One region of the Sinomonas soli genome, then DNA from elsewhere that is predicted to be linked to it. Evidence: predicted binding sites of a transcription regulator. Region 1 holds the regulator's gene; the other holds the start of a gene.
What was found. Region 1 encodes LexA, which represses DNA repair genes until DNA is damaged. Its sites were predicted from a motif close to TCGAACANNTGTTCGA; they were not measured.
Positions count from the first base shown of each region.

Region 1 (6,542 bases):
AAGGAGGCCATCAGCGACGCGATCCCGCGCCCCGACGTGGCCCTGACGATCCTGGTGCCCTACAGCCGCGGCGACATCCTCAACCGGCTGCACACCTCGAGCTCGGAGATCCGGTCCCTCGAGCACGTCGAGGCGGGCACGCGCGTCGAGGTCGTGGTGCGGAAGGAGTTCGCGGCCGAGCTCGAGCCGTTCGTCGTCCATGACTGATCCCGTCCACACCGCAGGGCACGACGGCGGGGGCGCGGCCGCCGTCGTGCGCCCGCCGTCCGCAGGCTCGGAAGGGGAGCGCGAGGCCCTCGGCCTGCTGGACGCGGCGGTCGCCGCGATGGGCGGCCAGCAGCGCGACGGCCAGCACGAGATGGCCCGCCAGGTCGCCCGGGCGATCGCCGACGGCCAGCACCTCCTCGTCCAGGCCGGCACCGGCACCGGCAAGTCGCTCGCGTACCTCGTGCCGCTGATCGCCCACGCCCAGGCCAGCGAGCGCCCGGCCGTCGTGGCGACAGCGACGCTCGCCCTCCAGGCCCAGATCGTGGGCCGCGACCTGCCACGGCTCCTCGAGGCGGTCACGCCGCACCTGGACCGGCCGGTCGACGTCGCGCTCGTCAAGGGCCGCTCGAACTACCTCTGCCGGCACAAGCTCGAGGGCGGGTTCCCGACCGACGAGCCGGCCGAGGGCCAGCTCTTCTCCCTCGGCGAGGACGCGGTCGCCCACCCCGGTGCCGGGCCGGCGACCCAGCTCGGCCGCGAGGTTCAGCGGCTGCGCGAGTGGGCGGGGGAGACGGACACGGGAGACCGCGACGACCTCGTCCCGGGCGTGACCGACCGCGCGTGGCGGCAGGTGTCCGTCACGGCGCTCGAGTGCCTCGGATCCCAGAAGTGCCCCTTCGCCGCCGAGTGCTTCAGCGAGCTCGCCCGCCAGCGCGGGTCCGAGGCCGACCTCGTGGTGACCAACCATGCGATGCTCGCCATCAACGCCTTCGAGGGCCTCAACGTCCTGCCCGAGTACGACGTGGTGGTCGTGGACGAGGCCCATGAGCTCGCCGACCGCGTCACCGGCGCCGTGAGCGCCCAGCTGTCCGGGCAGATGATCCAGGCCGCGGCCTCGAGCGCGCGGCGGCACTGCGCAATCTCGGTCGAGGCGCTCCAGGGCGCCGCGGCCGCACTCGAGCTCTCCCTGACCTCGGCGCCCACCGGCCTCCTCCCACGGGGCCTGAACGAGGAGCAGTCCCAGAACGTCGCCCTCGTCCGGGACGCCTGCCGCGTGGCCCTCTCCGAGTCGAAGCCCGGCGACTCCCAGTCTGCTGACGGAGCCCGCCAGGTCGCGCGGTCCCGGCTCATGGCGGTGCTCGAGGTCTGCGAGCGGCTCCTCGATGCCGAGGCCAACCGCGAGGTCGTCTGGGTCACCCGCATGGGCGCCCCGGACCCGGTCACGGGCTACTCCGCGCCCGACGACGAGGCGCCGGCGATGCTCCACATCGCCCCGCTGAGCATCGGGGGCAGGCTCCGCGACGGGCTGTTCGACGGGCACACCGTGGTGCTCACGAGCGCGACGCTCGCCATCGGCTCCGCCTTCGAGCCCACGGCGGGCGCCCTCGGCCTCCTCGGCCCGGGGGCGCCCACCTGGACCGGCGTGGACGTGGGCTCGCCGTTCGACTACCCGAAGCAGGGCATGCTGTACGTCGCCCGGCACCTCCCCAAGCCCGGCCGCGGCGTCTCACCCGAGGCGCTGGACGAGCTCGAGGCGCTCCTCGCGGCCTCGCACGGCGGGGCGCTGTGCCTCTTCTCCTCGCGGCGCGCGGCCGAGGAGGCCGCAGACGAGCTGCGCACGCGGCTCGACACCACGATCCTGTGCCAGGGCGAGTCGTCCATGAGCGCGCTCGTGAAGCAGTTCGCGGCAGAGCCGGACACCTGCCTGTTCGGGACCATGTCCCTGTGGCAGGGGGTCGACGTCCCCGGCCAGTCGTGCCGGCTCGTCGTGATCGACCGGATCCCGTTCCCCCGTCCTGACGACCCGCTCATGTCTGCCCGCTCGCGGGCGGTCGCGCAGGCAGGGGGGAACGGCTTCATGAGCGTCTCCGCGACCCACGCCGCGGTCCGCCTCGCCCAGGGCGCCGGGCGGCTCATCCGCACGACGGCGGACCGCGGGGTCGTCGCCGTGCTCGACTCGCGTCTCGCTACCGAGCGCTACGGCGCCTTCCTGCGCGGGGCGCTGCCGCCGCTGTGGGGGACCACCGACCGCCGGGTCGTGCTGGATGCGCTCGGAAGGCTCGCGCAGGCGGGCTGACGCCGGGCTCAGACGGAGCGCAGCACCGAGACGACCTTGCCCATGACGGTCGCCTCGTCGCCCAGGATGGGCTCGTAGCGGGTGTTCTGCGGCAGGAGCCACGTGTGCCCGTCCCGCTGCCGGAACGTCTTGACCGTGGCCTCGTCATCGAGCAGGGCGGCGACGATGTCGCCGTTCTCGGCGCTGTTCTGCCGCCGGACCACGACCCAGTCGCCGTCGCAGATCGCCGCGTCGATCATCGAGTCGCCCTTGACGCGGAGCATGAACAGCTCCCCGTAGCCCACGAGCTGGCGGGGAAGCGGCATGACATCCTCGACCGCCTGGTCCGCGAGGATCGGCCCGCCGGCGGCGATGCGGCCGACGAGCGGGACCATGGCCGTGTCGGCTGCGGACGCCATCGTCTCCAGCGTGGCCCCGCCGGCGCCGAGCAGCGCCGCGGCGCCCTCGCCGCTGACGCTGAGCTCGCCCTCGTCGAGCGTGAGCGGCATCAGCACCTCCATGGCGCGCGGCCGCTTGGGGTCGCGCCGCAGGTAGCCGAGCTTCTCGAGCTGGGACAGCTGGTGGGTGACGCTCGAGAGGCTCGCGAGTCCGACCGTGTCGCCGATCTCGCGCATCGAGGGCGGATACCCCTTGAGCTGTACGGAGCGCTGGATCGTCTCGAGGATCCTCTTCTGGCGCGCGGTCAGCCCCTTCGCCGCCTTAGTCCGTGGTGCCATGCCGTCCCTGTCCCTTCGCCCGCCCGCGGGATTCCGCGGCCTGTGCCGGCTCGGGACCAGAACTGTCGGACCCCCTCCGCACCATGGATCCATGGCCTCCGGAGGGAGCAGCCGGACCGATGTTCGGGCCCGTGCCCCGTGCTGCTCCCACCGTAGGACAGTTCAGGGCACCTTTCAAACACATGTTCGAGCGAGTCTGGACATGCTTCGCCGACAGGTGCTAAGAAGGATCACAACAGTTCGAAGATGCATTCGAAAAAACTGCACATCCGGACTCCGGCCCTGCGTCGGAGCTTCGAAGAACATGGTTCGGAGGCCGCGCGTTGGCGGGGCCCGGGTCGTGCAGGGGAAGGCAGACCATGGCACACGCGATCCATCTCGGCACGCTCCCGGCGCCCCGCACGGCGCGGGCCCCCCGTCCGGCACTGCGCCTGACGCGGCGGGGCCGCATCGTCCTCGTCGTCATCCCGCTCTTCCTCGCGACCCTGGCGGTGCTCGTCGCGTGGGCGGCGCTCACTGCGCCAGCCCAGGCCTCCGCCCAGCCCCTCACCGGCCCCGGCGGCGCCGTGACGGTGACGGTGCAGCCGGGGGAGTCCCTGTGGACGATCGCGGCGCGGCGCGTGCCGAACCAGGACCCTCGGGTCACCATCAGCCAGATCCAGGACCTCAACGGGCTCACGGGCGTCCGCGTGCTCCCCGGCGAGCAGATCCTCGTCCCGGTCCTGCGGTAGCCGCGCCCGCTCCGGCGGGAGCGTCACGGACGCCCCTCCCGGCCGCCCCCGAATGGGGACGGCCGAGGGCGCTGGCGTAGGCTGGAGCGGTGGACGACCAGCTTCAACGACTCAACCGGCTTCCCCTTCGCGATGACCTCCGCGGCCAGCATCCCTACGGCGCGCCGCAGATCGACGTCCCCATCCAGCTCAACGTCAACGAGAACACCCACGGGGTCCCGCAGGACGTCCAGGATGCCATCGTCGAGGCCGTCCGCGGGGTGGTCGGAGGCCTGAACCGGTACCCCGACCGGGAATTCACCCGGCTGCGCGAGTCCCTCGCGGAGTACCTCGGTCATGGCCTCGTCCCCGAGCAGCTCTGGGCAGCCAACGGCTCGAACGAGGTGCTGCAGCAGATCCTCCAGGCCTTCGGCGGCCCGGGACGTTCGGCGCTCGGCTTCCCTCCCACCTACTCGATGTATCCGCTGCTCGCCGCCGGCACCGGCACCGCGTATCTGAAGGGCACCCGCGAGGAGGACTTCGAGCTCACGGCGGCCTCGGCTGCCCGCCAGGTGCGCGAGCTCGCGCCCCATGTGGTCTTCCTGTGCTCGCCCAACAACCCGACCGGCACGGCGCTCGGCCTCGACGTCGTCGAGGCCGTCTACGAGGCAGGCGAGGCGAGCCAGGCCATCGTCATCGTCGACGAGGCGTACGCCGAGTTCGCACAGCTCGGCACCCGCAGTGCTCTGACGCTCCTGCCCGGCCGCCCCCGGCTGATCGTCACCCGCACGATGAGCAAGGCCTTCGCCCTCGCCGGAGCCCGGCTCGGCTACCTCGCCGCAGCGCCCGAGGTCATCGACGCCCTGCGCCTCGTCCGGCTGCCCTACCACCTCTCGGCCGTCACCCAGGCCACCGCACTCGCCGCGCTCGAACACCGCGCCTCACTCATGGCGGAGGTCGAGGAGATCAAGCACCAGCGGGACCGCATCGTGAAGGAACTCGAGCGGATGGGCCTCGCCCCGGCGTCCTCGGACTCGAACTTCGTCTTCTTCACGGGCCTCGACGACCCGCAGAGGACCTGGCAGGGGCTGCTCGAGGCCGGCGTGATCGTTCGCGACGTCGGAATCCCGGGCAGCCTCCGGGTCACCGCGGGCACCGAGCGGGAGACGACTGCGTTCCTCACCCGCCTCGAGGAGCTCCTCGCCGCGGACGGGCGCCTGCCCGCCGCCTAGAATAGAGAAGCACCCCCCGCAGACGCCTGATCGAAGGACACACACCCATGAGTACCGAGCTGCAGACCGCGCCCGTGACCCAGCGGACCGCGCGGATGGAGCGCACCACGAGCGAGTCGTCGGTCCTCGTCGAGGTCAACCTCGACGGTACCGGCCGCTCCGAGATCTCCAGCAGCGTCCCGTTCTACGACCACATGCTCACGGCGCTGTCCAAGCACTCGCTGATCGACCTGACCGTGAAGGCGACCGGGGACACCCACATCGATGTGCACCACACGGTCGAGGACATCGCGATCACGTTCGGCGAGGTCCTCAAGCAGGCACTCGGGAACAAGGCCGGCATCCGCCGCTTCGGCGAGGCCTCGGTGCCGCTCGACGAGGCGCTCGCGCACGCTGTCGTCGACGTCTCGGGACGGCCCTACCTCGTCCACAGCGGCGAGCCTGCTGGGCAGGAGTACCACCTCATCGGCGGCCACTTCACCGGCTCGCTCACGCGGCACGTGTTCGAGGCCATCACGCTGCACGCCGGGATCTGCCTGCACATGAACGTCCTCGCGGGCCGCGACCCGCACCACATCGTGGAGGCCCAGTTCAAGGCCTTCGCCCGTGCACTGCGCGCGGCCGTCGAGCCGGACCCGCGCATCGGCGATGCCATCCCGTCCACCAAGGGGGCCCTGTGACCACCGCGCCCGACGCGCTTCCGCCGGCCCCCGAGGGCACCCCGGGCGCGGTCGTCGTCGATCCGCGGCACGCCGCGGAGAAGGTGCCGGACCCGCAGGGGCGCCCCACCGTCGTCGTGCTCGACTACGGGTCCGGGAACGTGCGCTCGGCGGTCCGCGCCCTGGAGCGCGCCGGCGCCGCCGTGACGCTGAGCGCCAAGGCCGAGGACGCGCTCGCCGCGGACGGCCTCGTCGTGCCCGGCGTCGGGGCCTTCGCCACCGTCATGAAGGAGCTCGCCGCGGTCGACGGCCTGCGCATCATCGGCCGCCGCGTCGCCGGGGGACGGCCCGTCCTGGCCATCTGCGTCGGCCTGCAGATCATGTTCGAGCGCGGCATCGAGCACGGCGTCGAGGCCGAGGGCCTCGGCGAATGGCCCGGCACCGTCGAGCTGCTGCCCGCCGAGGTGGTCCCGCACATGGGCTGGAACACCGTCAAGGTGCCCGAGGGCTCCACGCTGTTCGCCGGGGTCGAGGACGAGCGCTTCTACTTCGTGCACTCCTACGGGGTGCAGAAGTGGGACTTCGAGGTCGCCCAGCCGCGCATGGCGCCCCCTCTCGTGACCTGGAGCGAGCACGGCGCGCCGTTCATCGCCGCCGTCGAGAACGGCCCCCTGTGCGCCACCCAGTTCCACCCCGAGAAGTCGGGCGATGCCGGAGCCCGGCTCCTGCGCAACTGGGTCGAGTCGCTCGCCAAGCCTGCCGCCGGAGCGTCCTGACGCATGTGGTCCGTGCTGCTGTTCGGCCTCGCGGGGCTGCTCGTGGGCGGCGCCGTCTCGTTCCGCCGCCAGGGCCTGCCGAACTGGACCTGGATCGCGTTCGGGGCGCTCGCCGCGGCCGCCCTCGTGGCGGCGTACCTGCTGACCCTGCCGGCCTCGTGAGCC
Region 1 covers NZ_BAAGSN010000016.1:42,097-48,638, reverse strand. The annotation lists gene hflX (GTPase HflX) at 1-207, shown strand, start outside; gene ACYVKZ_RS16080 (ATP-dependent DNA helicase) at 200-2,284, shown strand; gene lexA (transcriptional repressor LexA) at 2,293-3,000, opposite strand; gene ACYVKZ_RS16070 (LysM peptidoglycan-binding domain-containing protein) at 3,360-3,731, shown strand; gene ACYVKZ_RS16065 (histidinol-phosphate transaminase) at 3,821-4,942, shown strand; gene hisB (imidazoleglycerol-phosphate dehydratase HisB) at 4,990-5,622, shown strand; gene hisH (imidazole glycerol phosphate synthase subunit HisH) at 5,706-6,377, shown strand; gene ACYVKZ_RS16050 (hypothetical protein) at 6,381-6,539, shown strand.

Region 2 (6,542 bases), on a different contig from region 1:
TCGCCACGATCGGCCGCCTCGTGCCCCGCAAGGGCGTGGACACAGTGATCCGTGCGCTCGCCCTCCTCGCCGAGTCCGGACGCCGGGACGTCGAGCTCCTCGTGGTCGGCGGCTCCGTGGCCAAGGAGCGCGTCGCAGAGGACCCGGAGGCGCGGCGCCTGCGCGACCTCGCCGAATCCCTCGGGATCGGCAGCCAGATCATCTTCACCGGCCAGGTCGCCCGCGACGCCATGCCCGAGCTCATGCGCAGCCTCGACGCCGTGGTCTGCTGCCCCTGGTACGAGCCCTTCGGCATCGTCCCGCTCGAGGCCATGGCCTGCGGAGTACCCACCATCGTGGCGGCCGTGGGCGGCCTCGCCGAGACCACGGTCGACGGCGTCACGGGCCTCCACGTCCCGCCCAAGGACCCCGAGGCGCTCGCCGACGCCGTGTCCGCGCTCGCGGACGATCCGCAGCGCCGGGCGGCCCTCGGCGCCGCCGGAGTCGAGCGCGCGCGGAGCCGCTACACGTGGGACAAGGTGGCCTCGGACACCGAGCGCATCTACCGGGTGATGCGCGAGCACTGGCAGCAGCCGGAGCCGGCCGTCCTGCGGTCCCGGCGCAGGCTGCGCCGCGTCGAGGAGGGGGCCTGAGGATGTGTGCAGCTCACCGAGGACTGGACGCGGCGCGGACCGCGCCCCGCTCCCGTGCGGCCCTGCGGCCCGTACCCGGCGCCGGGAGCGCCGCCTTCCGCTCCGCCGCCCAGCGCGGTCGGGCCGCCAGCGACCCCACCGCTGCGCTCGCACGCAGTGTGGCGGCCCATATCGCGGAGTCCATGGTGGCCCTCGAGGTGCTCGAGCGCCACTCCCTCGTGCTTGCCCGGTGGGGGCATGAGCTGGCGCATCGGCTCTCCCACGGCGGCAGGCTCCTCGTGGCCGGCAACGGCGGCTCCGCGGCGGAGGCGCAGCACCTCACGGCCGAGCTCGTGGGGAGGTACGACGGCGATCGGGCCCCCTTCTCGGCGATTGCCCTCCACGGGGACACCTCGGCGATGACGGCGATCGGGAACGACTACGGCTACGAGGAGGTCTTCGCCCGGCAGATCCGGGCCCATGCCAGGCAGGGCGACGTCGTCGTGCTCCTCTCCACCTCCGGGAAGAGCCCCAACCTCCTCAGCGCCGCCGCGGCGGCGCGGGAGGCCGGGGCGGTGAGCTGGGCCATGACCGGCCCCGGACCCAATCCGCTCTCCTCGGCGGTGGACGAGGCCGTGCTCCTCGACGGAAGGAACTGCCACGTGCAGGAGTCCCAGCTCGTGGCGATCCACGCCCTCTGCGTGTGCTTCGACGCGTGCATCGCAGACACCCCGGCGCCGCAGCCCCGGCCCGGCCGGAGCATCCCAGGAAGGGACCCCAGATGAGACTTGCCGTGGTGGGAGACACCCTCATGGACATTGACCTGCACGGCCACGCGAGCCGCCTCTGTCCGGACGCCCCCGCGCCCATCGTCGAAGTGGGCCGCCGGCTCGAGCGCGCGGGGGGCGCCGGCCTCGTGGCGACGATGCTCGCGGAGGACGGGCACGACGTCGACCTCGTCACCGCCCTCTCCAACGACCAGGCGGCGGCGCGCCTCCGCGCCCTGCTCAGCGGGGTGCGCGTGACCGCCGGGGCGCTCGGCGGCCCGACGCCGGTCAAGATGCGGGTCGTCGCGGACGGCCAGAGGGTCGCGCGGATCGATGAGGGCTGCGGCCAGAAGCCGTTCCCCCTGGTCGACGAGGCGATGCTCGAGCGGATCGCCGGTGCGGACGCGATCGTGGTCGCCGACTACGGCAGGCGGCTTGCGGAGGCCCCCACCCTCCGCGCGGCGATCGAATCCGCGGCCCGGCACGTCCCCGTGGTGTGGGACCCCCACCCGCAGGGCGCCCGGCCGGTCTCCAAGGCCGCCGCCGTGACGCCGAACCTGCCCGAGCTGCTGGCGTTCTCCGGGCGGGCGGTCAACGGACTCGGCGCCGTCGCGACCGCGGCGGGGCGGCTGCGGCAGCGCTGGAACGCGGAGGCGGTCGTGGTCACCCTGGCCGAACGGGGCGCGCTCGTGTGCGGGCCCGACGCCGACACCCACATCGCGGCGCCGGCCGCCGGGCTGCGGATCGAGGACTCGTGCGGCGCGGGGGACCGCTTCGCCGCCTCGCTCGCCGTCGCGCTCGCCGCCGGGCACGGCCTCGAGCGCGCGGTCGAGGCCGCCATCTCCGGGGCGGTGGAGTTCCTCGGCGGGGGCGGGGTCTCCTCGCTCGAGCGCGGACAGGCACCCCTGCCCCCCGCGGCGTCCGGGGGCGTCGCGGAGGCGCCGACCGCGGGGGAGGAGGAGCGGGAGGAGAGCGCCGCCTTCGCCCTTGCCCGGCGCGTCCAGTCCACCGGCGGCCGCGTGGTCGCCGCGGGAGGCTGCTTCGACCTCCTGCACGCCGGCCACCTCCGGCTCCTCGAGGCGGCCCGCGACCTGGGCGACTGCCTCATCGTGTGCCTCAACTCGGACGAGTCGATCCGACGCCTCAAGGGCGACTGCCGCCCGCTCATGTCCCAGGCCGATCGGGTGGACCTGCTCCTCGGGCTCAGCTGCGTGGACGCCGTGGAGGTCTTCTCCGAGGACACGCCGGAGCAGCTGCTCAAGGAGCTCCGCCCGGACGTCTGGGTCAAGGGCGCCGACTACGACGCAGAGCGGCTGCCCGAGACCGCACTCCTGCGGGAGTGGGGCGGCGACGTCGTCACCGTCCCGCTCGAGCCGGGACGGTCGACGACGGGCCTCGCCTCCGCAATCGCGGGGCTCGGCTGACGCCGGGCGACGACAGACCACTGACCATCACCACTGAACCGGAAGGACTCCCATGACCACCACGAGTACACGCATCAGCCACGAGACCGACCAGGCCACCCACGGGCCGCTCCGCGGCGCCCGGATCCTCGTGACCGGGGGCGCCTCAGGCCTCGGCGCGGCGATCGTCGACGCCGCGGCGGGGCAGGGGGCGCGGCCGATCGTCGTCGACCGGCAGCCTGCGCCCGAGGGCGTGGCCGGAGTGGTCGCCGACCTCTCGGTGCGCGAGGAGGCGGAGGCCGCCGTCGCCCGCGCGGTCGAGGAGGCAGGCGGGCTCGATGCGGTGGTGTGCGCCGCAGGCATCGACCGCTGCGGCGAACTCGCGGAGGTGCCGGCCGATGAATGGGAGCGCGTGCTGCGCGTGAACCTCCTCGGGACGGCCGCCGTGGTGCGCGCCGCCGTCCCGCATCTGCTCGAGTCGCATGGCCGGGTGGTGACCGTCGCATCGACCCTCGGCCTCCGCGGCGCCGCGGGGGCCACGGCCTACTGCGCCTCCAAGTTCGGCGTGATCGGCTTCAGCAGGGCCCTTGCCGCTGAGCTGAAGGGGAGGGTGGGCGTGACCACCCTCATCCCCGGCGGCATGGACACGGCCTTCTTCGATGACCGGCCCGAGGAGTACAAGCCGCACGACCGCAGCACCCTCAACCGGCCCTCGGACGTGGCCCGCTCGGTGCTCTTCGCCCTCTCGCAGCCGCGGGGCTGCGAGGTCCGCGAGCTGCTCGTGGCCGGTTCCATGGAGGATTCCTGGCCGTAGGCCGGCCTGTCGGACGACGGCATCTACGGGCAGAGCTACGGAGGACTGTGAGACGCGCCGGTCTGCCGCATCTCCAGAAATAGAAGATGTGCTCTAACAGTCTTCGTTCTATCGAATACATATACTAATATTGGTACATGGGGTGGGATGATGCATCGGGGTCAGGGGCTGAGGGGCCCCTCGGCGAGGGCGCGTCTGGCTGGGTCCCGCCGGAGCCGCCGGAGTGGCTGCGGCTGGAGTGGGAGCTCAACGATCTGGCGCGGCCGCAGGGGGTGGCTGCGGGTGCGCTGGGGCCGGTGCTCTCGGCGGCGTTCAGGGGGGCCCCGGACAAGGACCTCGCCGCGGCAGCCGTGGGCGGGGCCGGCCGTTCCGTCGGGACCGACCCCGATGCCGATTCATCGGACGGCGCCCAGCACCTGAGCGACAGCGGCCAGCGCCTATGGGACATCGTGGACGGGGTGGACTCGGGGCTGTTCGCGTCCCCGGAGGAGCTCGAGGTCTTCCCGGCGTCGGTAGTGCGGGCGGAGCTGAGGGAGATGGCCGCGGCCGGGCTCGTGCGCCGCCTGGTCCGCCTCGAGCAGCTCGAGGCGGACCGCCTGGCCGAGCAGGCCGCCGTGCTCGGCGCGCTCGTGGACCTCTGCGCCGGCGACGGCACCGACCCTCTCCGGACGGCGGAAGCGGCCTCGATCGCGGCCTCGGAGGTCTCCGCGGCCCTGAAGGTCTCCGCCCGCACCGCCAGGGGGCTGGTCGTCGAGGCCCTGTCCCTCAGCGACCCCGCCGCGGCCCCCGTCCTGGCCGCCCTCGCGGCCGGGCGGCTCTCCCGACGTCGGGCCAAGACCGTCCTGGATGCCGCCGTGCCCGTGCCCCCGGCACGCCTTGCGGCATTCCTGACCGCCGCCGTCGAGGCCGCCTGCCCCGCCGACCCGGACCGCATCCCCTCCCCGGCCGCGCTGACACGCCGCCTGCGCCGCCTCGTCGAGGACCACGCGGATGAGCCGTTCACCACCCGCAAGGCCCACGCCGCCGCCGGGCGCCGCGTCGATCTCGACCCCGCTCCGGACGGGATGTGCTGGCTCACCGCCTACCTGCCCTTGGAGCACGGGGCGGCGATCGACACCCGTCTCGAGGCCATCGCCCGCTCCCTGCACGCACCCGGCGAGGCCCGGACCCTTCCTCAGCTGCGCGCCGACGCTCTCGCCGACCTCCTCACCACCGACCTCCTTACCGCCGGTGCCGCGCCGCCCGGCGCCCCCGACCCCGCCGCGCTGTCCGGGGCCGCCGCGCTGTCCCAGCCCGCAGCACTGTCCCGGGCGGGAGTGCCGGACGCGCCTGCGGCCCCGGGACTCGCTCCACGAGCCGAGTATGGCGTGCCCGCGGGATCTGTGGGACCTGCGCGGTCGGGGGTCCGGTGCGAGGTGCTCCTCGTCCTGCCCGCGGCGACCGCCGCCGGCACCGCAGACACTCCCGCCGAACTCCTCGGCTACGGTCCCCTCGACCCCGCGGCGGCCCGCCTTCTCGCCGCCGACGCCGCAACCTGGACCCGTCTGTGGGCAGACCCCGCCACCGGGGCGCCCCTGGCCATCGGCCGCACCCGCTACGCCCCCACGGCAGCCATGCGCCGCTACCTCGGCGCCCGCGATGCCGCCTGCCGCTTCCCCGGCTGTGATCGCCCCGCTGCCACGACCGAAGCCGACCACACCATCGAATGGCACGCGGGCGGCCACACGGCCGCGGCCAATCTGGCCCTCCTCTGCCGCGAACACCACCGCCTCAAGACCCGCGGCCACTGGACGCTCACCCAGACAGACACCACTCAGACAGGCACCATTCCGCACGGCGCACCCGCACCGGCACCCGCACCCGCACCACCTCAACCGGTCGAACCGCCGGGCACCCTGCGCTGGACCTCACCGGCAGGACTGGCCTACACCACCTACCCTCATCACGACCCGCCCCCACCCTTCTAGGGCGGACACGGGAAAGAGGCACGTTGAGCGCGGACGGGGGGGTGACACCTTCTGGCGCCGACGCAGGTGAAGGGCTGGGGAGTGCCTTTCTACTGCCCAGCGAGCAGGGCCTTTGCGTCGGCCAGTACGCCCTCGACCGGGACGTCGGAGACCCATGGCTCGGAGTGATCGCAGGACCTGCCGAAGGGGTCGGTGCCATCGGCCCCGCACACCGGGCACAGCTGGCGCCACGAGATCTGCACCCGGTGCCTCCTCCGCTGGCGCGGCCCGGCGTTGACCAGGTTGGGGCCCCAGTACACGGACGCGGTTGGAGTCCCGAGCGCCTGCGCGAGGTGCCGTGGACCGCTGTCATTGGCGACCACGAGCTGCGCCGCATCGAGGAGGCCCACGAGCCCGTGCAGGTCCGTCCGCCCGGCCGCCGACCCGATGAGGTGCGCGGCGCTGGGAGCCGCCAGCGCGGCGTCGTGCGCGATCCCTTCGGCGAGCCCGCGCTCGTCCGGATCGCCCACAACGAGGACCTGCCAGCCCTCCTCAGCGAGGGCCGCCGCCACGTGGGCGAACCGCGCCGCCGGCCAGCGGCGCCGCGGATCGGTCGCGCCCGGATGGACGACGACGAGGCCCCTCGCCTCCGTCTGCAGCCAGGGAGCGGCAGCGTCGGCGTCGGCAGGAACGGCAGTCAACCGGGGCTCGAGATGCCTGGTCTCCGCCCCCGCGAGCGAGACGACCTCGAGCCAGCGGTCCACCTCGCGCTGGTAGTAGAGGTGCGCCAGCTGACGGTCGAGCGGGTCCGCGTCCGGGGTCGAGCAGCCGACCGTGTGGGCGGCGCCCAGGGCGAGGACGAAAGGGTTCGAGTTCTTGCCGCCGCCATGCAGCTGGGCAGCGAGCCCGAGCCCCTCGGCCTGCAGCGCAGCGACGACGTCATCCGTGCGCGGGTCATCCCGCCACGTGTGCCCGGACGCGTCCGGCGCGTCGGGGAAGGT
Region 2 covers NZ_BAAGSN010000006.1:158,297-164,838, reverse strand. The annotation lists gene ACYVKZ_RS06430 (glycosyltransferase) at 1-632, shown strand, start outside; gene ACYVKZ_RS06425 (D-sedoheptulose-7-phosphate isomerase) at 635-1,396, shown strand; gene ACYVKZ_RS06420 (PfkB family carbohydrate kinase) at 1,393-2,802, shown strand; gene ACYVKZ_RS06415 (SDR family oxidoreductase) at 2,855-3,595, shown strand; gene ACYVKZ_RS06410 (HNH endonuclease signature motif containing protein) at 3,733-5,562, shown strand; gene ACYVKZ_RS06405 (glycosyltransferase family 9 protein) at 5,652-6,542, opposite strand, start outside.
Region 2: a site for LexA is predicted at 3,707-3,722, ahead of ACYVKZ_RS06410 (HNH endonuclease signature motif containing protein). Genes of this name have one in related genera too.